3 regions of the Streptomyces sp. NPDC015130 genome follow, and region 1 is predicted to be linked to each of the others. Evidence: riboswitches for the same ligand, from Rfam matches in the RefSeq annotation. Region 1 holds a riboswitch; each other region holds the start of a gene.
What was found. Region 1 has a riboswitch for thiamine pyrophosphate ahead of ACF08F_RS26690 (thiamine ABC transporter substrate binding subunit). Riboswitches for the same ligand answer to the same signal wherever they lie in the genome.
Positions count from the first base shown of each region.

Region 2: linked by a shared signal. The riboswitch ahead of thiO (glycine oxidase ThiO) and the one ahead of ACF08F_RS26690 (thiamine ABC transporter substrate binding subunit) in region 1 are both predicted to bind thiamine pyrophosphate.
Region 3: linked by a shared signal. The riboswitch ahead of thiC (phosphomethylpyrimidine synthase ThiC) and the one ahead of ACF08F_RS26690 (thiamine ABC transporter substrate binding subunit) in region 1 are both predicted to bind thiamine pyrophosphate.

Region 1 covers NZ_JBIBVC010000014.1:104,310-108,682, reverse strand. Annotated here, with positions in the region: gene frr (ribosome recycling factor) at 1-66, shown strand, start outside; gene ACF08F_RS26700 (phosphatidate cytidylyltransferase) at 66-1,169, shown strand; gene rlmN (23S rRNA (adenine(2503)-C(2))-methyltransferase RlmN) at 1,378-2,490, shown strand; TPP riboswitch at 2,520-2,630, shown strand; gene ACF08F_RS26690 (thiamine ABC transporter substrate binding subunit) at 2,714-3,829, shown strand; gene ACF08F_RS26685 (ABC transporter permease) at 3,877-4,373, shown strand, end outside.
Region 2 covers NZ_JBIBVC010000002.1:268,102-272,474, reverse strand. Annotated here, with positions in the region: gene ACF08F_RS04550 (thiazole synthase) at 1-494, opposite strand, end outside; gene thiS (sulfur carrier protein ThiS) at 500-700, opposite strand; gene thiO (glycine oxidase ThiO) at 697-1,851, opposite strand; TPP riboswitch at 1,849-1,961, opposite strand; gene ACF08F_RS04535 (NAD(P)/FAD-dependent oxidoreductase) at 2,066-3,280, shown strand; gene ACF08F_RS04530 (Rv2175c family DNA-binding protein) at 3,324-3,689, shown strand; gene thiE (thiamine phosphate synthase) at 3,792-4,373, shown strand, end outside.
Region 3 covers NZ_JBIBVC010000001.1:192,583-196,955, forward strand. Annotated here, with positions in the region: gene thiC (phosphomethylpyrimidine synthase ThiC) at 108-1,877, opposite strand; TPP riboswitch at 1,871-2,005, opposite strand; gene ACF08F_RS00925 (YibE/F family protein) at 2,077-3,519, shown strand; gene ACF08F_RS00930 (SsgA family sporulation/cell division regulator) at 3,559-3,993, opposite strand; gene ACF08F_RS00935 (IclR family transcriptional regulator) at 4,132-4,373, opposite strand, start outside.

The DNA of each region.
Region 1 (4,373 bases):
GCGAAGTACGTCGCGCAGGTGGACGAGCTGCTCAAGCACAAGGAAGCCGAGCTGCTCGAGGTCTGATGAACGACTCTTCCTGGGGGGCCCCGGGCGGCACCGGCCGCCGGGGACCCGACCAGGGGCCTGCCCCGGCGGGTCCCGCATACGATCGGCATCAGGCGGCGCAGACTCGGCCCATGCCCATCGTGCCCGACGTTCCCGCCGGCGGATTCCAGGACGGTCACGGCCGGGGGGCCGCTCACCAGGGCGGTCCCCTGTTCCGTGACGAGACGCCGCACGAGCACCCGCAGGAGCCCATGTCCAGCCCCACCCCGCCTCCGCCGCCCGCGCCGACGGCGCCACGGCAGAAGAAGAGCGCGGGCCGGGACCTGGGCGCGGCCATAGGGGTCGGTGTCGGCCTCGGTGCCGTCATCATCGCCTCGCTGTTCATCTGGAAGCCGGCGTTCGTCGGGGTGATCGCGGTCGCCGTGGTCGTCGGTCTGTGGGAGCTCACCTCCCGCCTCCAGGAACGCAAGGCCATCAAGGCGCCGCTCGTGCCGCTCGCGGTCGGCGGCGCGGCGATGGTCGTCGCCGGCTACGTCAGGGGCCCCGAGGGCGCCTGGGTGGCGATGGCGCTGACGGCCCTCGCGGTGCTCGTCTGGCGGATGACGGAGCCCCCCGAGGGCTACCTGAAGGACGTCACGGCGGGTGTCTTCGCCGCGTTCTACGTGCCGTTCCTGGCGACGTTCGTGGCGATGCTGCTCACCGCGGACGACGGTCCGCAGCGGGTGCTCACCTTCCTGATCCTGACGGTGGTGAGCGACACCGGGGCGTACGCGGTCGGCTGGCGCTTCGGCAAGCACAAGCTGGCTCCGAGGATCAGCCCCGGAAAGACCCGTGAGGGTCTCCTCGGCGCGCTGGCCTTCGCGATGGCGGCGGGCGCGCTGTGCATGGAGTTCATGATCGACGACGGGACCTGGTGGCAGGGCCTGCTCCTCGGTCTCGCGGTGGCGGCGAGCGCGACGCTCGGCGACCTCGGCGAGTCGATGATCAAGCGGGACCTCGGCATCAAGGACATGGGCACGCTGCTCCCGGGCCACGGCGGAATCATGGACCGGCTCGACTCGCTGCTGCCGACGGCGCCGGTGGTGTGGCTGCTGCTGGCGTTGTTCGTCGGCACGAGCTGACCGGCCGGTCGGTTTCGTCCGTCGGAACGGGTTGACGGACAGCGGGTACTCTGGAAGGGCTCGTGGCGCGTGCGCCGCGGGCCCTTCCGTCGTCCTCGCCGCCGCGAGGGCGCTCCAGTGAGGTCTCCTGGCTTCGGCATCGTCATGCCGCGCTGCCCGCCGACGCGGGGCTGTCCGGACCTCGTGCCGTCTGAGGAGACACCCGATCGTGGCCCGTCCAGTGCCCGGAGAACTCACTTTCATCGCCCCCAAGGGAGCCAAGAAGCCGCCGCGGCACCTGGCCGACCTGTCGCCCGCCGAGCGCAAGGAAGCCGTCGCCGCTATCGGCGAGAAGCCCTTCCGGGCCAAGCAGCTGTCCACGCACTACTTCGCGCGGTACGCCCACGACCCCGCCCAGTGGACCGACATCCCGGCCGCCTCGCGGGAGAAGCTGGCCGGGGAGCTGCTGCCCGACCTGATGTCCGTCGTCCGGCACATCTCGTGCGACGACGACACCACCCGTAAGACCCTGTGGCGGCTGCACGACGGCACGCTCGTCGAGTCGGTGCTCATGCGCTACCCGGACCGGGTCACCATGTGCATCTCCTCGCAGGCCGGCTGCGGGATGAACTGCCCGTTCTGCGCGACCGGGCAGGCCGGGCTCGACCGGAACCTGTCGACCGCCGAGATCGTGCACCAGATCGTGGACGGCATGCGCTCCCTGCGGGACGGGGAGGTGCCCGGGGGACCGGCGCGGCTCTCGAACATCGTCTTCATGGGCATGGGCGAGCCGCTCGCCAACTACAAGCGGGTCGTCGGCGCGATCCGCCGGCTCACCGACCCCGAGCCCGACGGCCTGGGCCTCTCGCAGCGCGGGATCACCGTGTCCACGGTCGGTCTCGTGCCGGCCATGCAGCGCTTCGCCGACGAGGGCTTCAAGTGCCGCCTCGCGGTCTCGCTGCACGCCCCCGACGACGAGCTGCGCGACACCCTGGTGCCGGTGAACACCCGCTGGAAGGTGCGCGAGGTCCTCGACGCCGCCTGGGAGTACGCCGAGAAGTCGGGTCGCCGGGTCTCCATCGAGTACGCGCTCATCCGCGACATCAACGACCAGGCCTGGCGCGGCGACCTCCTCGGCCGGCTCCTCAAGAACAAGCGGGTGCACGTCAACCTGATCCCGCTGAACCCGACCCCCGGTTCGAAGTGGACGGCGTCCCGCCCGGAGGACGAGAAGGCCTTCGTCGAGGCCATCGCCCGCCACGGTGTTCCGGTGACCGTCCGGGACACCCGCGGCCAGGAGATCGACGGTGCCTGTGGACAGCTGGCGGCCTCCGAGCGCTGACCTTGTACTCTGAGGTCGAACACATCTCCATATTCCGACAGGGGAGCGCCACAGCGCTGAGAGTGCGGTCACCGTAGGACCGCAGACCCTCTGAACCTTGCCCCGGTCATTCGGGGTAGGAAGTTCGGTCGTTAACTCAAGCTGTTGCGCCCTGCCCGCGTCCGGTTCCGCCGGACGCGGGCAGGGCCGCGTCTCTTCCTGGTCACACCCAGGAGGAATCTCAGTGAGCACCACCATCCCGGCGAGCACGAAGAGAAGGGCCGCCGTCGCGCTCGTCGCGGCGCTCGGCGTCGCCACCCTCGCCGCCTGCGGCACGGAAGCCGTCAAGGACCGCGACGCCGGAAAGTCCGGCGCCCCCGCGCCCAAGACCGTGACCCTCGTGAGCCACGACTCCTTCAACGCCTCCAAGGAGGTGCTGGCGGAGTTCACCGAGGAGACCGGCTTCACGGTCAAGGTCCTGAAGGCCGGCGACGCGGGCGAGGCCGTCAACAAGGAGATCCTGACCAAGGGCTCCCCGCAGGGCGACGTCTTCTTCGGCGTCGACAACACCCTGCTCTCCCGCGCCCTCGACAACGGGATCTTCGTCCCGTACGAGGCGAAGGGCGTCGACCGGGTGCCGGCCACGTACCGCCTCGACAAGGAGAACCGGGTCACGCCGATCGACACCGGTGACATCTGCGTCAACTACGACAAGAAGTGGTTCGCGGACAAGAAGCTGGCGCCGCCGGTGACCTTCGACGACCTGGCGAAGCCCGCGTACAAGGACCTGCTCGTGGTCGAGAACCCCGAGCGGTCCTCCCCGGGCCTCGGCTTCCTCCTCGGCACGGCCGCGAAGTACGGCGACGAGGGCTGGCAGGACTACTGGAAGAAGCTCAAGGCCAACGGCGTGAAGACCGTCGACAGCTGGGAGCTCGCCTACAACCAGGAGTTCTCGGGTTCGGCCGGCGGCAAGCAGGCCAAGGGCGACCGGCCGCTCGTCGTGTCGTACGCCTCCAGCCCGCCGGTCGAGGTGCTGTACGGCGAGCCGCAGCCGAAGGTGGCCCCCACCGGGGTCTCCACCGGCACCTGCTTCCGGCAGATCGAGTTCGCGGGCCTGCTGAACGGGGCGAAGAACCCCGAGGGCGGCAAGGCGCTGATCGACTTCCTGATCTCGAAGAAGTTCCAGGAGGACATGCCGCTCCAGATGTTCGTCAACCCGGTGGCGAAGGACGCGGCCCTGCCGGAGCTCTTCACCAAGCACGGTGTGGTCGTCGAGAAGCCGGAGACCATGGCGCCCGAGAAGATCGCCGAGAAGCGTGACCCGTGGATCCAGCAGTGGTCGTCGCTCGTCCTGAAGTAGGGCGCGGCCCTCGCGACCTGAGGGGGAGCGCGGCGCGGCTGGGCCTGATGGCCCTGCCCGTCGCGTTCTTCGGGGTCTTCTTCGCCTGGCCCGTCGCCTCCATCGTGGAGCGCGGGCTCCGGCCCGACGGCACTTGGGAGTTCGGCCGGATCGGCGAGACGCTGAGCCGGCCGGACATCCTCGACGTGCTCGGGTTCACCGTGTGGCAGGCGCTCGCCTCCACCGGTCTCACCCTGCTCGTGGCGCTGCCCGGCGCCTACGTCTTCGCACGCTTCGACTTCCCCGGGAAGAGCGTGCTGCGCGCCGTGGTCACGGTCCCGTTCGTGCTGCCGACCGTCCTGGTCGGCACGGCCTTCCTGGCGCTCGTCGGCCGGGGCGGCCTGACCGACGAGCTGTGGGGGCTGCGGCTCGACACCAGCGTGTGGGCGATCCTCCTCGCGCACGTCTTCTTCAACTACGCGGTCGTCGTCCGGACCGTCGGCGGCCTCTGGTCGCAGCTCGACCCGCGCCAGGAGGAGGCCGCGCGGGTCCTCGGCGCCTCGCG
Region 2 (4,373 bases), on a different contig from region 1:
CGGATGCCGAGCCCCGAGCCGATCGGGGAGCCGAGCGGCATGATCGCCGCGCACCCCACGTCCTCCAGCTTCCGGGCGAGGACCGGGTCGTCGTTGGTGTAGGGGAGGACGGTGAAGCCGTCGTCCACGAGCGTCTCGGCCGCGGCGAGGAGCTCCTCGCCGTCCGGCAGCAGCGTCCGCTCGTCGGCGACGACCTCCAGCTTGATCCAGTCGGTGCCGAGCGCCTCCCGGGCGAGCCGGGCGGTCAGGACCGCCTCGCCCGCCGTGAAACAGCCCGCCGTGTTGGGCAGGACCCGGATGCCGAGCCGCTCCAGGACGGAGAGCACCGAGCCCTGGACCGTCGGGTCGAGCCGCCGCATCGCGACGGTGGTCAGCTCGGTGCCGCTGGCGACCAGCGAGCGCTCCAGGACGTCGAGGCTCGGCGCGCCGCCGGTGCCCATGATCAGGCGGGACGAGAACTCCGTACCGCCGAGGACGAACACGTCGTCGGACATCGCGCTCAGCCTCCCTGCACCGCGGTCAGCACCTCGACGCGGTCGCCCTCGCCGAGGAGCGTCACCGCCCATTCGCTGCGCGGCACGACCGCCTCGTTGACGGCCGCGGCCACCCCGGTCGGGGCCGTGCTCAGGGTCGCGACGAGGGCGTCGAGGGAGACGGGGCCGGTGAGCTCGCGCGCCTCTCCGTTCACGGACACGTTCATGCGGGCTGCTCCAGACGGATCGGCGAGAAACGGCGGGGGGTGAAGGGGCGCGCCTCCTCGGGGAGGGTGCCCGTGGTGAGCAGCTCCGCCATGACGTCGCCAGTGAGCGGGGTGAGCAGCACCCCGTTGCGGTAGTGGCCGGTGGCCAGGTGCAGGCCGGGCAGGGTGGTGGGGCCGAGCAGCGGCGCGTTGTCCGGGGACGCGGGGCGCAGTCCGGCCAGCGTCTCGGTGAGCGGGAGCTCGGTGATGCCGGGGACGAGCTCGTGGGCGTCCCGCAGCAGCTCGTACACCCCGCCGGCCGTGACCGTGGTGTCCCAGCCGAGCTCCTCGCTGGTGGCGCCGACGACGAGCTCGCCGTTCTCGCGCGGTACGAGGTAGACGTGGCTGCCGCGGACGACGGCCCGGACGGTGCGGGAGAGGAAGGGGGCGTACGCGGCCGGGATCCGCAGCCGCAGGACCTGGCCCTTCACCGGGCGGACCGGGGGCAGCACCTCGTCCGGCACGCCCGCGAGCCGCCCGCTGAGGCTGCCCGCGGCGAGGACGACCTGCTCGGCCGTCAGCTCCTCACCGTCGGCGAGGAGGACCCCGCGGGCCCGGTCGCGCACGACCGTCAGGCGCTCCGCGAGGACGCGGTGGAAGACCACCCCGGCCCGCTCGCAGGCGAGGAGCAGCGCGGCGGCCAGTCGGCGCGGGTCGACCTGGTGGTCGCCGTCCACGCGCAGCCCGCCGCGCACACCCGGGGCCAGCATCGGTTCGAGGCGGCGGCAGTCGCGCCCGCTCAGCCACTCCGACGAGAGGCCGCAGCGCGTCTGGAGGGCGTGGAGTTCGCGTAGATGGGCCCGGTCGTCGGCGTCGAGGGCGACGGCCAGGGTCCCGCAGGCGCGGTAGCCCACGTCGTGGCCGGTGGACTCCTCCAGCTCGGCGACGAACGCGGGATAGCGCGCGGCGGAGGCGAGGTTGAGCCCGAGCAGGGTCTCCTCGCCGTAGTGGAGTTCGGTGACGGCGGCGAGCATCCCGGCCGCGACCCGCGCGGCGCCGCCGCCCGGGTCCGGGTCGACCACGGCGGTGCGCAGTCCGCGCCGCGCGGCCCGCCAGGCCGTGACCAGGCCGATGATGCCGCCCCCGACCACGAGGACATCGGAAGAACGCATGGGCGTCCAGCCCCTCCCTTCGCCGGCATGACCCGGATCAGGTTCGTACGGTCGGAGGCCGCCCAGCCTCCCTCTCAGCCCGGTGCGTCCGGGCTCCCGCGAGTGCTTTACGTCCGTCAGACTAGCCTCCGCCCGCGGCCGGCCACAGACCCCTCCCCGGCCGCTCCCCGGCCCCACACTTCCTGACGGTCCGTCAGATGCGTAAGGTGGTCGGGTGAGCGAGCAGAAGCAGGCCCAGCAGCAGGTCGTGATCGTCGGCGCCGGGATGGCGGGGGTGCAGACCGCCGTCGCCCTGCGCGAACAGGGCTTCACCGGCCCCGTCACCCTCATCGGGGCCGAGCCCCACCAGCCCTACGACCGGCCCCCGCTCTCCAAGGCGATCCTCCTCGGCAAGGCAGAGGACTCCGCCTTCGACGTCGACTTCGAGGCCCTCGACGTCGAACTCCGCCTCGGCCTCGACGTCACCGGGCTGCGCGCCGCCGACCACGAGCTCGACACCGAGGCCGGACCCGTCCCGTACGACGTCCTGGTCGTCGCCACCGGCGCCCACCCGATCACCCTGCCCGGCGCCGAGGGCGTCCCCGGGGTCCACCTGCTGCGCACCCTCGACGACGCCGTGCGCCTCGGCCCCGTCCTGGAGCGCCGCCACTCCGTCGTGGTCGTCGGCGCGGGCTGGATCGGCGCCGAGTTCGCCACCGCCGCGCGCGAGGCGGGCTGCGCCGTCACCGTCGTCGAGGCGGCGGACCGCCCCCTCGCCGGAGCCCTGCCCGCCGAGGTCGCCGCCCCCATGGCCGGCTGGTACGGGGCGAACGGCGCCGAACTCCTCACCCACGCGCGCGTGGACACGGTCGAACCCGGCCGGGTCGTCCTCGCCGACGGCCGCGAGCTGCCCGCCGACGCCGTCGTCGTCGGCATCGGAGCCCGCCCCGCCACCGGCTGGCTCGCCGGCTCCGGCATCGCCCTCGACCCGAGCGGCGCCGTCACCGCCGACGAGCGGCTCCGCACGTCCCTGCCCGACGTGTACGCCGTCGGCGACTGCGCCTCCTACCCCTCCGCCCGCTACGGCGAGCGCCTCCTCGTCCACCACTGGGACAACGCCCTCCAGGGCCCGCGCACGGTCGCCGCGACGATCACCGGCGCCGACACCGGCCCGTACGACCCCGTGCCGTACTTCTGGTCCGAGCAGTTCGGCCGCTTCGTCCAGTACGCCGGACACCACGCGGACGCCGACGAGCTGCTGTGGCGCGGCGACCCGGCGGACGACACCTGGACCGTGCTCTGGCTGCGCGCCCGGGTCCCGGTCGCCCTCCTGGCCGTCGGCCGCCCCCGCGACCTGGCCCAGGGCCGCAAGCTCATCGAGACCGCCACCACCGTCGACCCGGCGCGCGCGGCGGACCCGTCCGTCCCCCTGAAGGCGGCGGTCGGGTAGGGCCCGACTACCGGGTGTCAGTCCGGGATGGCAGGCTTGTCCTGTGACCGAGATTGACGTAAAGATCGATGCGCTCGTCCCCGCCTGGCTCTACGTGCCCGACATCGCGGAGGCGCTCGATGTCGACGTGCTGCGTGTGCGACAGCTGATCAAGGACGGCCAGCTCATCGCCGTGCGACGCGGAGAGAACAGGTCCCTGCAGGTTCCCGCCGCCTTCATCCAGGGCGACAAGATCGTCAAGGGCCTCACCGGACTCCTCACGGTCCTCCGGGACGACGGCTTCACCGACGAGGAGATGCTGGAGTGGCTCTTCACTCCGGACGAGAGCCTGCCGGGCACGCCCGCGCAGGCGCTCAACGAGAACCGCGGCACGGAGGTGAAGCGCCGCGCTCAGGCGCTCGCCATCTGACGCCCGCACGCACCGAAGACACCATCAGCCGGGTGTCGCGGCGACCGGCCCCCACGGGCCGGCCGCCGCGGCACCGGCTACACCGACGGGGGGAACCCACCCATGCCCACGCCTCGTGAGCAGCTCGCCGACGCCCGGCTCTACCTGTGCACCGACGCCCGGAAGCGCCAGGGCGACCTGCCCGACTTCCTCGACGCCGTGCTCTCCTCCGGCGTGGACATCGTGCAGCTCCGCGACAAGGGCATGGAGGCCGGCGAGGAGCTGGAGCACCTCGCCGTCTTCGCCGAGGCCGCCCGCCGACACGGCAGGCTCCTCGCGGTCAACGACCGGGCGGACGTCGCCCACGCCATCGGCTCCGACGTCCTCCACCTGGGCCAGGGCGACCTGCCCGTGCCCGCCGCCCGCGCGATCCTCGGCGAGCGGGTCCTGATCGGCCGCTCCTGCCACGCCGAGTCCGAGGCCGCCGCGGCCGCCGTCGAGCCGGGCGTGGACTACTTCTGCACCGGGCCCTGCTGGCCCACCCCCACCAAGCCCGGGCGGTACGCGCCGGGGCTCGACCTCGTGCGGTACACGGCGGGTCTGGCTCAGAACCGCCCCTGGTTCGCCATCGGCGGCATCGACGAGACCAACCTCGACGAGGTCCTGGACGCGGGCGCCCGGCGGATCGTCGTCGTCCGGGCGATC
Region 3 (4,373 bases), on a different contig from region 1:
ACCGGACACCGGCGGCCGCCTCGTACAGGCGCAGCCCCCCGCGCACGGCAACGGCCCGCGACTCCCCCGTGGGTCGCGGGCCGTTGCCTGCTCGGATGCCGACGCGGTCAGTCCGCCAGCGGCAGGTAGACGCGGTTGCCGCTCTCCGCGAACTCCTTCGACTTCTCCGCCATTCCGGCCTCGATCTCCTGCTGCGTGCCACCGTGCTCACGCCGGATGTCCTGCGAGATCTTCATCGAGCAGAACTTCGGACCGCACATCGAGCAGAAGTGCGCGGTCTTCGCCGGCTCGGCCGGCAGCGTCTCGTCGTGGAACTCACGTGCCGTGACCGGGTCGAGCGCCAGGTTGAACTGGTCCTCCCAGCGGAACTCGAACCGCGCGTCCGAGAGCGCGTCGTCCCACTCCTGCGCGCCCGGGTGCCCCTTGGCGAGGTCCGCCGCGTGGGCGGCGATCTTGTACGTGATGACGCCCGTCTTCACGTCGTCCTTGTTGGGCAGGCCCAGGTGCTCCTTGGGCGTGACGTAGCAGAGCATGGCCGTGCCCCACCAGGCGATCATCGCCGCGCCGATGCCGGAGGTGATGTGGTCGTAGGCGGGGGCCACGTCCGTCGTCAGCGGGCCGAGGGTGTAGAACGGCGCCTCCTCGCAGATCTCCTGCTGGAGGTCGATGTTCTCCTTGATCTTGTGCATCGGGACGTGGCCCGGGCCCTCGATCATCGTCTGCACGTTGTGCCGCTTGGCGATCGTGTTCAGCTCGCCGAGCGTCCGCAGCTCCGCGAACTGCGCCTCGTCGTTGGCGTCCGCGATCGAGCCGGGGCGCAGGCCGTCGCCGAGCGAGTACGTGACGTCGTACGCCGCCAGGATCTCGCAGAGCTCCTCGAAGTTCGTGTAGAGGAAGTTCTCCTTGTGGTGCGCGAGACACCAGGCGGCCATGATCGAGCCGCCGCGCGAGACGATGCCGGTCTTGCGGCGCGCGGTGAGCGGCACGTACGGCAGGAGTACGCCGGCGTGCACCGTCATGTAGTCGACGCCCTGCTCGGCCTGCTCGATGACCGTGTCCTTGTAGATCTCCCAGGTCAGCTCCTCGGCCTTCCCGTCGACCTTCTCCAGGGCCTGGTAGAGCGGCACGGTGCCGATCGGCACGGGGGAGTTGCGCAGCACCCACTCGCGGGTGGTGTGGATGTTGCGGCCGGTGGACAGGTCCATGACCGTGTCCGCGCCCCACTTGGTCGCCCAGGTCATCTTCTCCACCTCCTCCTCGATGGAGGAGGTGACGGCGGAGTTGCCGATGTTGGCGTTGACCTTCACCAGGAACCGCTTGCCGATGATCATCGGCTCGATCTCCGGGTGGTTCACGTTCGCCGGGAGCACCGCGCGGCCCGCGGCGATCTCCTCCCGCACGACCTCGGGGGAGACGTTCTCCCGGATCGCGACGTACTCCATCTCCGGGGTGATCTCGCCCCGGCGGGCGTACGCGAGCTGCGTCACCGCCTGGCCGTCCCGGCCGCGGCGCGGCAGGCGCGGGCGGCCGGGGAAGACGGCGTCGAGGTTCTTCAGCCCGCCGCCGCGCGGCGAGGTGTGCTTGATGCCGTCGTCCTCGGGGCGCACGGGACGGCCCGCGTACTCCTCGGTGTCGCCGCGCGCGATGATCCAGTTCTCGCGCAACGGCGCGAGCCCGCGCCGTACATCGGTGTCGATGGTGGGGTCGGTGTACGGACCGGACGTGTCGTACAGCGTCACGTCCTTGCCGTTGGTGAGGTGCACCTGGCGGACCGGGACCCGGAGGTCGGGGCGCGAACCCTCGACGTAGCCCTTGTGCCAGCCCGGCGCGCGGCCGTCCTGGTCGGAGGCAGGCGTGCGTGCATCCTGAATGGTCATGAGACCGATCTCCCTACGCCGGCATTACCCGGTAACAGGTTCGGCGGTCGGCGCAGCCTCCTCCCGTACGTGCGTACGGTGATCAGCGCCCTCTCAGCCCGGTGCTCCGAGCTCCCGCGTGTGCAAAGGTGTCACCACGCTAGCGCCATCCCTGGCGTGCTGAACAGTGGGCCCCCACCGTTCTTGCGATGATCGGTCGGTGACTTCCCCCCAGCAGCCCCCCGAGCCGCACAGCCACGACCCCGGTCCCGACCACGGACAGGGGCAGGGACAGGGACGGGGACACCCAGCCGGCCACGGGCACGCACAAGCGGCAGAACACGGACACGGGCACGGACACGCGAGCGGTCACGGCCACGGGCACAGCCACAGCCACGGCCCCGCCGCCCCCGTCTCCCAGCATCTGCGCAAGGTCATCGCCGCGGTCCTGATCCCCTTCGCCACCGCGGTCCTGGTCGGCCTCGTGGTCCTGTGGCCGGGCGGCACCCCGCCGCACGAGCGCACCGGGGTCGGCTTCGACCGGCAGACCGAGCAGGGCACGGTCGTCTCCGTCGAGCAGGTCGACTGCAAGGACGTGAACGCCGCCCAGGTCCCGCCGACCGGGGACACCTCGACGCCGCAGGGGCGCGAGGCGGTCAACGCCGAGCAGGGGCAGTGCGAGAAGGCGACGATCGAGGTCACGAGCGGCCCGGAGCAGGGGCGTACGTTCACCGAGATCGTGCAGCCCGACGCGCCGCGCCAACTGCACGAGGGGCAGGGCGTGGTGGTGGCGTACGCCCCCGACGCCCCGCGCGACCTGCAGTACTCCGTGACGGACGTGAACCGGAAGCTCCCCCTGACACTGCTCGCCGGGATCTTCGCCGTCGCGGTCGTGGTCGTGGGCCGGATGAAGGGCGTGATGGCGCTCATCTCGCTCGTCGCGAGCTTCCTGGTGCTGACCTTCTTCATCCTGCCGGCGATCCTGGAGGGTTCGAATCCGCTGGTCGTGGCGGTGGTCGGGTCGAGCGCGATCATGCTGATCGCGCTCTACATGTGCCACGGACTCTCGGCCCGCACGTCGGTCGCGGTGCTCGGCACGCTGATCTCGCTGTTGCTGATCGGCCTGCTCGGCTCGCTCTTCATCGGCTGGGCCTCGCTCACGGGCAACACCGACGACAACACCGGCCTGATCCACGGCCTGTACCCGGAGATCGACATGTCCGGTCTGCTGCTCGCCGGCATCATCATCGGTTCGCTCGGCGTGCTCGACGACGTGACGGTGACCCAGACCTCCGCGGTCTGGGAACTGCACCAGGCCGACCCCCGCATGGGGCCGCGCGCGCTGTACCGGGCCGGGATCCGGATCGGCCGCGACCACATCGCCTCGGTCGTGAACACCCTGGTCCTCGCCTACGCGGGCGCGGCCCTGCCGTTGCTGCTGCTCTTCTCGATCGCGCAGAGCAGCATGGGGACGGTGGCCAACAGCGAGCTGGTCGCGGAGGAGATCGTCCGCACGCTGGTCGGCTCGATCGGTCTGGTCGCCTCGGTGCCGGTCACCACGGTCCTCGCGGCACTGGTCGTCTCCGCCGACCGGCCGGCGGCCGACGTCGCCGGGCAGCCCCGGGCGGCGGTACGGGGCGGTCGGCGCCGCCGCGCGAAGTAGGGATCCCGGGTGGGCACCGGGCCCCACGGGCCCGGAGGCTCAGCCGGCGTTCTCCTCCGCGAGGATCCGGCCGAGTGCCGCCTCCAGATTGTCCTCGAAGTCACCGAGTGTCCGTTCCTGACCAAGCGGAACAAGCTTGTCCGTGCGGTCGAGGAAGGCGACCAGCGGCGGAGCGCTGGCCCGGAACAGGGCGCGGTCGCCGCCGACCTGGAGGCGGATGGAGACGTCCGAGAGCCCCTCGGGGTCCGTCGGGGCAATGTGCACGTCCCCGTCCCCGCTCGGCCTGTTGATCCCGTCGAGCAGCAGTTCCCTACCGAACGCCCAGGTCACGGGCGCGTCTCCGGGGAGGTGAAAGGTCATACGGACCGCGTAAGGATCCCGCGTCTCGTAGCGCAGCTCGACTGGGATCTTGAAGCAGAGCTCCTCGGAAACGAGGAAGCTCATCAGAACCTCGGCCTGAACCGACTCTCGCATCATGTACCCCGCAGTAGATGAAGCAGTTGTGTAAACACAGCTGCTGAAAGCTGTGACCGAAACGGCCAGGAATGATCCCCCGTGGCCCTCTTGACGCAATCGTGCTGTACGCACTAGCAGATCACAAGGAGTGATTTTTCAGATACTGATAGAGAACGCGAGGGAACTGAAGAGCCTTCCGATCTCCGTGCGTAGCCGCTCGACTGCTGGGAGCAACCGTTCTTCCTGGTGAAGGGGGAGGGAAATGGCCATCGCGGCCGCCGCGGAGCCCGCCGTGATGGGAATGGCGGCGCATACCGTGCCGAGTGCATATTCCTGACGCTCCACCAGGGGCTCCATTCGCCCCAAACCGCCCAAACGATCCAAAAGGACATGGCGGT